One region of the Gordonia sp. p3-SID1431 genome, then DNA from elsewhere that is predicted to be linked to it. Evidence: predicted binding sites of a transcription regulator. Region 1 holds the regulator's gene; each other region holds the start of a gene.
The links. Region 1 encodes LexA, which represses DNA repair genes until DNA is damaged. Its sites were predicted from a motif close to CGAACANNTGTTCG; they were not measured.

Region 1 (3,410 bases):
GGTGGCCGTGGCGGTGCTCGCCAACGTCGCCGACGGGTCGTCGGCACGCGCCGCGGCCGGGTACCCCGTCGAGGGCGTCGGGCTCTTCCGCACCGAACTCGCGTTCCTCGAGCGTGCCGACGAACCGTCGGTGGACGAGCAGGCCGCGATCTACCGGGAGGTGCTCGATGCGTTCGACGGGCAGAAGGTGGTCATCCGCACCCTCGACGCCGGGTCCGACAAACCGCTCCGGTTCGTGACCCATCCCGATGAATCGAACCCAGCGCTCGGCGTGCGGGGCGATCGGATCGCGCTGGCGCACCCCGAGATCCGCGCGCATCAGCTCGACGCGATCGCGCAGGCCGCGTCGGGGTCGGCCGTCGCGCCGTGGGTCATGGCGCCGATGATCGCCTCGCCGGCGGAGGCGCGCACCTTCGCCGCCGAGGTCCGCGGCCGTGGTCTGGTCGCCGGGGTGATGATCGAGGTGCCCGCGGCGGCGATCCTGGCCGAAGCCGTCCTCGCCGAGGTGGACTTCGTGTCCATCGGCACCAACGATCTGACCCAGTACACGATGGCGGCCGACCGGATGTCGGCCGATCTCGCCGGACTGACCGACCCGTGGCAACCGGCCGTGTTGAGCCTCATCGCGGGTGTCGCGGAAGCGGGCGCACGTCAGGGAAAGCCGGTCGGGGTGTGCGGCGAGGCCGCCGCCGATCCGAACCTCGCCTGCGTGCTCGTCGGTCTCGGGGTCACCTCGCTGTCCAGCGCGCCTGCTGCTGCCGCGGCCGTGGGGGCCCGGCTCGGCGAGGTGTCCGCACCGGACTGCCGGGCCGCCGCCGAGGCCGCCCTGGCCACCTCGGATCCCGCCGCGGCGCGCGCGGCTGCCGCGGCGGTGCTCGACGGTTCGGTCGGTGGAGAGGTCAGACTCGCCGCATCACGGTGACGACCTTGCCGAGGATGACGGCGTCGTTGCCCGGGATCGGATCGAACAGTTCGTTGTGCGGCATGAGCCAGACGTTGGGGCCCTGACGCTTGAAGGTCTTCACGGTGGCCTCGCCGTCGATCATGGCCGCGACGATGTCGCCGTTGTCGGCGACGTTCTGCTGACGGACCACGACCCAGTCGCCGTCGCAGATCGCGGCATCGATCATCGACTCGCCGACGACGCGCAACAGGAAGAGCGATCCCTCGCCGACCAGCTCACGGGGCAGCGGGAAGACGTCCTCGACGGCCTCCTCGGCCAGGATCGGACCGCCGGCCGCGATACGGCCGAGCACCGGCACGAAGGTCGGCTCGGGCAGCTGACCGGCCGACGGGGTGTCCGGCGACGGTGTGTCACTCGGGGCGATGTTGACCGCACGGGGACGGTTCGCGTCGCGCTTGAGCAGCCCCTTGCGTTCCAGCGTCCGCAACTGATGGGCCACCGACGACGTCGAGGCCAGGCCGACCTCGTCGCCGATCTCCCGGATGCTCGGCGGATAACCGCGCTCGCGCACCGAGCGGCGGATCACCTCCAGGACCCCGGCCTGTCGCGGGGTGAGTGAGGCCTCGGCGGCGGCGGCGTCGAACGGGGCCTCGTCGTCGGCGCCCCGCGCTCGGCCGCGCCTATCGCCGGTGTCACTCATGTTCGGTTCCTCTCGTCTTCGGAACGTGCTGGTAGATGGCTTGCGCCGGGTCCGAGCCTAGCGGAGTGCGACCGGCACCTCAAACATTTGTTCGATGTGTCGCGAGACTTTGTCGGGATGTCGTGCTACAAATTCGAACATCAGTGCATCGAACATCTGATCGATGTTCGAACACCGACTGCCACACCCCGCACGATCCCAGACACTCGAACACCGGAGGGCACCATGCGCACCGCCACTCTCGTCGCTCCCGTCCGCACCGACCGTCCCGATGCCGTCCGGGCGCGCACCGACCGCGCCGATCGCGTCCGGACCCGCGCCCCGCTGTCCGACGGCGGCCGCCCGGTAGACAACCGGCCGGCCGGCACCCGACCGCGGGGTGCGTCGCCGGTGACCCCGCGGGTGGGCGGCACCCACTGTGGCTCTCCGGTCGGGGTGCGCGGGCGTGGCCCGGTCGGACCCGACGCGGCGGTGTTCCGTCGCCGCCGCCGCACCGCGGTCGCGCTCCTCGCCGGCGTCGGGCTGGCGTTCGTCGTGTGGGTGTTCGGTGTCGTGGGCCAGAACTACTCGGACTCGCTGACCCCGTCCGCCGTGAGTGCCGAGGTCGTCCACGTGCGCTCGGGGGACTCGCTCAGCTCGATCGCCGGCCGGGTGGCACCCGAGATGCCGCGCGAGGTCGTGATCGACGAGATCGTCGCGATGAACGATCTCGGCTCGAGCGCGCTGCAGGTGGGCCAGCCCCTGCTCACCCCCCGGTACCGCTGAGGCCGGGCGGTATCCTCGATGTCACAGGGGCCGGCCGACAAGCGGCGGGGCGCACGCTTCGGGTGCGTTCCAGCGTCCCGCGACCTGCGTGAGGACACGATGCGCTGCCCCTTCTGCAAGAACGACGACACCAAGGTCATCGACTCGCGTGTCGCAGATGAAGGGCAGGCCATCCGCCGCCGTCGCTCCTGTGTGGAGTGCGGTCGCCGGTTCTCGACCGTGGAGAGCGCCGTGCTCGCGGTGGTCAAACGCAACGGCGTGACCGAACCGTTCAGCCGGGAGAAGGTCATGCGCGGCGTGCGGCGAGCCTGTCAGGGCCGCCACGTCGCCGAGGACGCGCTCGCGCAACTCGCCCAGCAGGTCGAGGACACGGTGCGCGCCAGTGGATCGGCCGAGATCCCCAGCAACGAGGTCGGACTCGCCATCCTGGGTCCGCTCCGCGATCTCGACGAGGTGGCGTATCTGCGCTTCGCCTCGGTGTACCGGTCGTTCGACTCGGTGGAGGACTTCCAGCGCGAGATCGACGACCTGAAGGCGGCATCGGGATCCGGGAGCGCGCTCGCCGAACCCGTGTCAGCCGAGTCGGTCCAGAGCTCGTAGGACCCGTTTCTCCGACACCGGGAACGCGGTGCCGAGACGCTGGGCGAACAGCCCCACGCGCAACTCCTCGACGAGCCACTGCGCTTCGTCGTCGACCACCGCCCGCCGGTGCTCGGGTACCTGTTCGAGGCGTTGGGCCCACCGTTCGACGACGCGATCGACGGCGGCCACCCCGGCCTGGTCGCGTGCTGCGGACGCGGGTAGTGCCTCCAGACGTGCTTGCGCGCCGTCGAGATAGCGCGGCAGATTCTCCAGGTGGCGTCGCGCGGTAGCCGCCACGAATCCGTCGAACACGAGGTGGGCGACCTGTTCGGCGACGTCGTCGGCAGCCAGCGAACCGGCGTGCCGGTCGATCGCCGCCCGCAGCGGGGACATCCGTTCGAGGGCTGCGACGGCCAGCGAGAAGTAGTCCGGTGCGGCCGCGGCGACCCGTGGCCGGAT
Region 2 (3,410 bases), on a different contig from region 1:
ATCAACGACCGCTATCGCGTCATCACTTTGGACGCGCGCTGGCACGGCCGCGGCATCGAGTCCGACACCTTCGACCTCCGTGACTGCGCCGACGACGTCGTCGCCCTCGCCGATGTCCTGGGTATCGACCGGTTCACGGTCGCCGGGTTCTCGATGGGCGGCGGCATCGCCCAGCTGGTGTGGCGTCGCCACCCGGAACGTGTCGCCGGTCTGGTGCTCTGTTCGACCGGGCCGTACTTCAGCACGCACGATCCCCGGCACCGCGCGTCGTCGGAACGCATGGGACGCATCCTCCGCCCCGTCTACCGCATCCTGCCGCGGGTGTCCGAGAAGAGTCTGAACAAGACGACCTCACACACCTCGATCTGGGCCCTTCGACAGTTCTTCTCGACGCCGCTGTCGCACCTCGGTGACTTCGGAAACGGGCTGGGGGACTTCGACTCTCGCGACTGGCTCCGCGAGGTCGACGTCCCGACTGCCGTCGTCGTCTCCATCCGCGACCGAGTCGTCGAGCCCGAACGGCAGCAGCTGCTGATCGACGGCATCCCCGGCGCACAGCGCTTCGAGGTCGACGGCGGTCACGCCTGCTGCGTCCTCGGCGCGCGCTATTTCATCCCGCCCTTCGCCGAGGCACTCGACGCGGTGGTGCCCCGCGATCGAGCGTCGGCGGCGGCTCGCTGACAGAGCCGCCGTTCACACTGTGGAGTTGTCAAGGGACGGATGCGGTACCGGCCTTAGCCGGGTGCGGAATGTGCTTCGCGAAAGTCTGTTGGTCTCTGGCGGGGTGTGGTCAGGCGGCGTCGTCGAGTCGCATGGTGCGTCGGTTGTAGGCGGGTAGCGGTCGGCGTTGCGGATCGATCGACACGGGCGGTACAAGCCAGGGGTGGCGGTCGAAACCCATCACGATGTCCCAGCCGTGGTGGTGGACCTGTGTGTGGCAGCGTTGGCAGAGCAGGCAGCCGTTGTCGAGATCGGTGGGTCCGCCGTCGGCCCATGACCGGATGTGGTGGACCTGGGTATGTGACGGTGGTGCACCGCATTTGATGCAGCAGGTGTCACGCACGATGATCGCTTTGCGGAGGTGTGCCGGATACAACCGGCGGGTGTGACCCATCTGCAGCGGTACGCCCTCACTGTCGAGGATGATCTCCGTCAGCGAGCCGTCGCACGCTGCTTGTTTCGCGGTCACTCGGCTGACTGTTCCGGTCCACGGGAGTGTTGCCGGGTCTCCGGTGGCGGGGATGGTCAGCATCAGTTGCGTGCGGGGGCTTCCGACGGTATCTATGGTCGCGCCGATGGCAGCTTGGTCGAGGATGAGCTCGAACGCATCAGCGCGCCGCTGCTCCGCGGTACGCCGATCTTCGGAGCCGTCGGGTTCGGGCCGTGGACACGAGCGTTCGTCGACCATCGCCAGGAACTTCTCGCCCACGACCTGGGTGAGGTCGGCGCGGATTTCGACGCGGCCGTCGTCGGTGGTGTGGGCGTTGACCGCGTTCAGCGATGGGTCGTCGGCGGCGGGGAGGCCCGCCTCGGTGGCACAAACCAGTGTGTTGGCGACGGCTCGGGCGGACTTGAGCACTTCTGTCGGTGTCGCGCCGGATAGTGCTTGGGCGATGAGTTCGAGCTCATATCGTGAGCGCGCGTCGTCAGAAAGCACTTCCCCGCAACGTTTATCGATCTCGTTCATCCCGCGGACGACGGCATCGACCATCTCGCTGGTCAGTCGCCCGTCGGAGGCATGTCGGGCCAGAGCTGGAAGCGCAGGCAGGGCGTCGACACTGCGCATGGTGCGAAGAGCAGCAGCCGGCGCATGTCCTGTCTCGATCAGCAGCTTCTTGGTGGTGCTGCCGGTCTTCTGTGCGACGCCGAGGTCGTCGAGTCGCGCTGTGTGGGTGACGATCTGATGGGCAACGACGTTGCCGATCAGTCGCAGCATGTTCAACGCGTCGAATGTCGACTCGCCGGTGGGGTCGTCGGCGGGCGGGGTCGTCTCGATGAGTTGGTCGAGGAGGGCTTCGAGCTCGGGCATGACTCCAAGTTACAGGAACATATGTTCGATGACGAGACTTTTCCACAGGTGGAGACCCACGAATTCGTCGACTGTGCATCGTATTTCGTCGACTGTGCGTCGATGTTCGTCGACAGTGGTGAACTGCAGTCACGGCCGTTTCGCGATCTCGCACCGAATGGGCGCCCGCCGGGCCCTCGTCGGTGGGACCGGCCCGGTGTGGGCGAGCACCCGCCTGATCGTCAGGTCGAGAGTCGACGCACCGAGAGCGCGCGCCGTCGAGGCACGCGATGCGGTGGTCGCGGCGTCGGCGGATGTAGTCCCACCCATCGTGACCGGCGGCCGATTCGGAGATCCGAGTGCACCCGACAGTCCTGTTGCGACGACCAATCAACAACCGTTGTTTGTCAGTCGTCATAGACGTCAACGGTGGGCAAGGGACTCTCCACCGCCTGTTGCGAACCCACAGGTAGAGCTTGTTAATCACTGTGCCACAACACAATTCGCTAACTTACTTGGACGGCCGACCAAGTCCGCGTCCTGTCGTGTCAACAACAAAACTGAGACATGATCCGGCGATGGCGCACTGGCGATATCGGTCGTAGACACGCAGCTCGTGGACGTCAGAGCTAGCCAGTGTGCGCAGTTCAGCGGCATTTATGTCTCGATTCGCCGTCACTGACCGAGATCCCCGGAAAGGCCGGGTGTCCTTCGTCCGGACGGACTAGCCGGATCTGTGATGGTCAATCAACTTTCTTTTTAGCGTTATGGTTTCTCTAGTTCGCGATTCGGGATGTCAGGGGGCGGCCCCGCGGGGTTGACACCGACTCGTGTTCGGCGCCGGAGCCCGATGCTCAGGTGCCGGCCTGGGGAGGGCTCATGACTATTCTTGATCACGTTGGCACTGCGTCACCGCCGGATGCGGTGGACGCCGGCGCAGGTGCGCCGACGCCGCACGACACCGGCCGCCGCTCCTAGCGGCAAGTCCTGACCGCGCCGCGCGAGATGTCGATGGGCGCCCGGTACGCGTCGACGATCGGTGCGGGCATGCTGGCGTTCGCGCCGGCCATCGCTGCCGAGTTCGACGCGCTTCGCCAGGGGTCGCCGACGGCATACCTGCTGTTCGTACCCCTGTGGTGTCTGATGATCGCCTTCGGTCTCGACGTCTCGTCACGGGGCCGTGAGATCGGTGACGGCGAGTTCGACCGCATCCTGGTCGTCGTCGTGGGCGGCGCGCTCGGACTGACGGCGGCCCTGGTCATCCCGCGGATTCCGGCCGTCGCGGCGTTCTGGCACGCCGATCTGATCCCGCTCCTCATCTGGGTGTTCGCGGCGTCGATCGTGGTCTTCGGGATCCGACGCGTCGTCCGCGATTACCTCATCTGGTTGTTCCTGCTGACCT
Region 3 (3,410 bases), on a different contig from region 1:
GCCGCGCGGGCCCAGGGTCTACTCGACGCGGTGATCTCCTCCGCCGCGAAACGGCCGGTCGCCGACATCGACGGCACGGTGCTCGACGTCCTGCGGCTCGGCACCTATCAGCTGTTGCGGACGAGGGTCGGCGCACATGCGGCGGTCTCCACGTCGGTTGACCTGGTGCGCGCCGAGAACGGGATGGGGCCTTCGGGTTTCGTGAACGCGGTGCTGCGCAAGGTCTCCCAGAAGGACGAGGACATGTGGGTGGAGGAGCTCGCACCGTCGCCCGCGGACGATCTCGTCGGCTATCTCGCCTTCCAGTACGCACATCCGCGCTGGATCGCGGAGGTGTTCCGCGACGCTCTCGGTGGTTCGGCGGGACAGCTGCAGGCGGCACTCGCCGCCGACGACGAGCGGCCGCCTGTGCATGTCGTCGCTCGTCCGGGGTTCATGACCGCCGAGGAACTCGCCCTCACCAGCGAGGGGGAGGTCGGCGACTACTCCCCGTACTGCGTGTACCTGCCTGGTGGCGATCCCGGCGACGTCGCCGCAATCCGTGAGGGGTACGCGGGTGTCCAGGACGAGGGCAGTCAGCTGATCGCCCGTGCGGTGACCGTGGCCGAGGTCGCCGACGACGGTGGGCGGTGGCTCGACATGTGCGCCGGCCCCGGCGGGAAGGCCGCCCTCATCGGTTCGCTCGCCGAGATCGACGGTGCCCGACTCGATGCGATCGAGGTGTCCGAGCATCGCGCCGGCCTGATCCGCAAGGTCGTGTCCGACCTCCCGGTCACCATCCATGTCGCCGACGCCCGGTCGAGTGGGCTCGACGCCGGTTATGACCGCATCCTGCTCGACGCCCCGTGCTCGGGGCTGGGCTCGCTGCGCCGACGTCCCGAATCCCGCTGGCGCCGGACCACTGCCGACGTCGACGAACTCGTCGTCCTGCAGAAGGAGCTCCTCGCCGAAGCGCTGCGCCTGGTGAAACCCGGTGGCATCGTGGTCTATTCGACGTGTTCACCGCACCCGGCGGAGACGACGGCGGTGGTGGCCGACGTCCTGGCGTCGACGGACGGTGTGCGCCAACTCGATGCCCGCCCCTTGGTGACGGTGGGCAAGCTCGGCCCGGACCTGTTGGGCGACGGACCCCACGTTCAACTCTGGCCGCATGTCCACGGCACCGACGCCATGTTCCTGGCGGCGTTGACGCGGGACTAGTTCCGGGTCAGGACGTTCTGCTTTCCACGAGGGTGGCGAGCGCAGCGGTGACCGAACCCCAGCCGTCGTAGAACCCGAGCTCCTCATGGCGGTCACGATCGGACGGACTCCGATGGCGCACGACGACGCTGTACTCGGTTCCGTCTGCGTGCTCGGCCAGAGAGATCTCGGCGGTCATGGGGACCGGAGCCGGTTCGGCAGGGCGCCACGAACTGTCGACGGCATTCGTGAACACCAGGCGCTCGTGGAGATCGACGACGAGGAAGACGGCATCCATGTGTGGTACGAAAGTGGTTCCGTCGTCGCTCATCCGGGTCACGAGCCCACCGCCCGGTTCGGGCTCGAGGCGGTCGACGCGGGTGACCGTCGGAGCCGGCGTCCACCATTTGGCGAATTTCTCCGGCTGGGTCCACGCCTCCCAGATGCGTTGTCGCGGAGCACCGATCACCCGGTGCAGGGTCAGGTCGAGTTCTGGGTCGATCATGGTGTCTCCTCGGTGTCGGTCACGAAGTCTTCGAGACGGTCGGTGCGTTCGGTCCACACGGTGCGCTGATGTTCGAGCCACGTCGACAGACGGCGCATACGGCGCCTGTCGAGGGTGCACATCCGTGTGCGTCCGACCTTTCTGGTCAAGACGAGCCCGCTGTCCTCGAGCACGCGCAGGTGCTTCATGAACGACGGCAGGGTGATGGGGAAGGGTTCGGCGAGCTCGCCGACGCTGGCCGGCCCACGCCCCAGGCGTTCGACGACGGCGCGACGCGTGGGATCGGCGAGCGCGCCGAAGATCTCGTCGAGTGCGACCGAACTGTATGCCATGTGGCTAAGTGTTGCAGGTCCCATCGCTTAACTCAATGGCTAAGTGCAAATCTGGCGTCCGCCTTGTGGAAAGTGCACCATCATGTGCTGCTTTTCCGGTACCATCGAATGTATGTACGACGTCGCTTCAGACGCAACTGGCCTCTTGGCTACCGAGCATCTACGGTCCATCGTGGGTGGGCTGTCGGCAATGCCCGTGGGTCTCGAGGAGGCGGAGTCGGTGGATCGGCTCACTCTGCTCGAGGAGATCAAGTCGGCATGCACGGCGGCCCAGGTGCGTGAGACCGCGAATCTCGACGCGCTGCGCGCAGCCGACGAAGCAGCACGGAACGTACCGGAGCGCCGGCGCGGTCGCGGACTCGCCGCCGAGATCGGTCTGGCGCGCAAGGTCTCGCCCCGAAAGGGAAGCCAGTGCCTCGGATTCGCCCGCGCCCTGGCGCACGAGATGCCCCATACGATGGCGGCACTGACTTCCGGTGTGCTCACCGAGTGGCGGGCCACGATCCTGGTACGCGAAACCGCTTATCTGACACGTGAAGCGCGTGAGGAGATCGACCGCCGGATCTGCGCCGATCCCGCAGCTCTGGTGGGGGTGTCCGACCGCGAGATCGAAGCATCGGCCAAGCGCCATGCGTACGAACTCGATTCCGAAGCGGTGGTGGCACGTAAATCGAAGGCCGAGAAGGACCGCCGCGTCAGTGTGCGACCCGCGCCGGATCTGATGACGAAACTGTCGGTGCTGCTGCCGATGGCGGACGGGATCGCGGTGTACGCCGCGTTGAAGAAGCACGCCGACTCAGTTGTCGGACAGGACGACCGAAATCATGCACAGGTCATGACCGACACCCTGGTCGAACGTGTCACCGGACGCGCTGTCGCAGAGCCGACACCGATCGCGCTCAATGTCGTTCTGTCCGACCGGTCCTTGTTCGGCCTAGACGATTCGGCCGCCGACGTCCACGGATACGGACCGATCCCGGCGACGATCGCGCGGCTGCTGGTGGCCGATTCGGTGTCGCCCGAGGGGGAGACCGCCTCGACGATGCGGAAGTTGTACGCGAGACCGTCCGATGGCGCGCTGGTGGCGATGGAGTCACGGGCACGAGCTTTCCCAACCGCTCTCGCCCACTTCATCCGGATGCGTGACCAACGGTGTCGGACTCCCTACTGCGGTGCACCGATCGTCGAGATCGACCACGCCACACCGCATCGGCGCCACGGCCCGACGAGCGCGGTAAACGCTGATGGAACCTGCGTCCTGCACAACCGCGCCAAGGAGGCCCCCGGTTGGTTCTACGACGTGAAGATGGTCGACGGCGTCCGCGTCATCGACGTGATCACCCCGACCGCGCTACGACACCGCAGTGTCGCTCCACCCGCGATGGGGCATCAAC

Region 2: M4D77_RS07350 (HNH endonuclease signature motif containing protein) is a predicted target of LexA. The motif match lies at 2,044-2,057, and genes of this name have one in related genera.
Region 3: M4D77_RS02485 (DUF222 domain-containing protein) is a predicted target of LexA. The motif match lies at 2,122-2,135, and genes of this name have one in related genera.

What each region holds. Positions count from the first base shown of each region.
Region 1 covers NZ_JAMBDT010000021.1:50,577-53,986, forward strand. Annotated here, with positions in the region: gene M4D77_RS07805 (phosphoenolpyruvate--protein phosphotransferase) at 1-922, shown strand, start outside; gene lexA (transcriptional repressor LexA) at 900-1,604, opposite strand; gene M4D77_RS07815 (LysM peptidoglycan-binding domain-containing protein) at 1,830-2,369, shown strand; gene nrdR (transcriptional regulator NrdR) at 2,469-2,969, shown strand; gene hrpA (ATP-dependent RNA helicase HrpA) at 2,943-3,410, opposite strand, start outside.
Region 2 covers NZ_JAMBDT010000020.1:7,681-11,090, forward strand. Annotated here, with positions in the region: gene M4D77_RS07345 (alpha/beta fold hydrolase) at 1-681, shown strand, start outside; gene M4D77_RS07350 (HNH endonuclease signature motif containing protein) at 791-2,029, opposite strand; gene M4D77_RS07355 (hypothetical protein) at 3,020-3,410, shown strand, end outside.
Region 3 covers NZ_JAMBDT010000004.1:98,354-101,763, reverse strand. Annotated here, with positions in the region: gene M4D77_RS02500 (RsmB/NOP family class I SAM-dependent RNA methyltransferase) at 1-1,200, shown strand, start outside; gene M4D77_RS02495 (SRPBCC domain-containing protein) at 1,208-1,684, opposite strand; gene M4D77_RS02490 (helix-turn-helix transcriptional regulator) at 1,681-2,016, opposite strand; gene M4D77_RS02485 (DUF222 domain-containing protein) at 2,207-3,410, shown strand, end outside.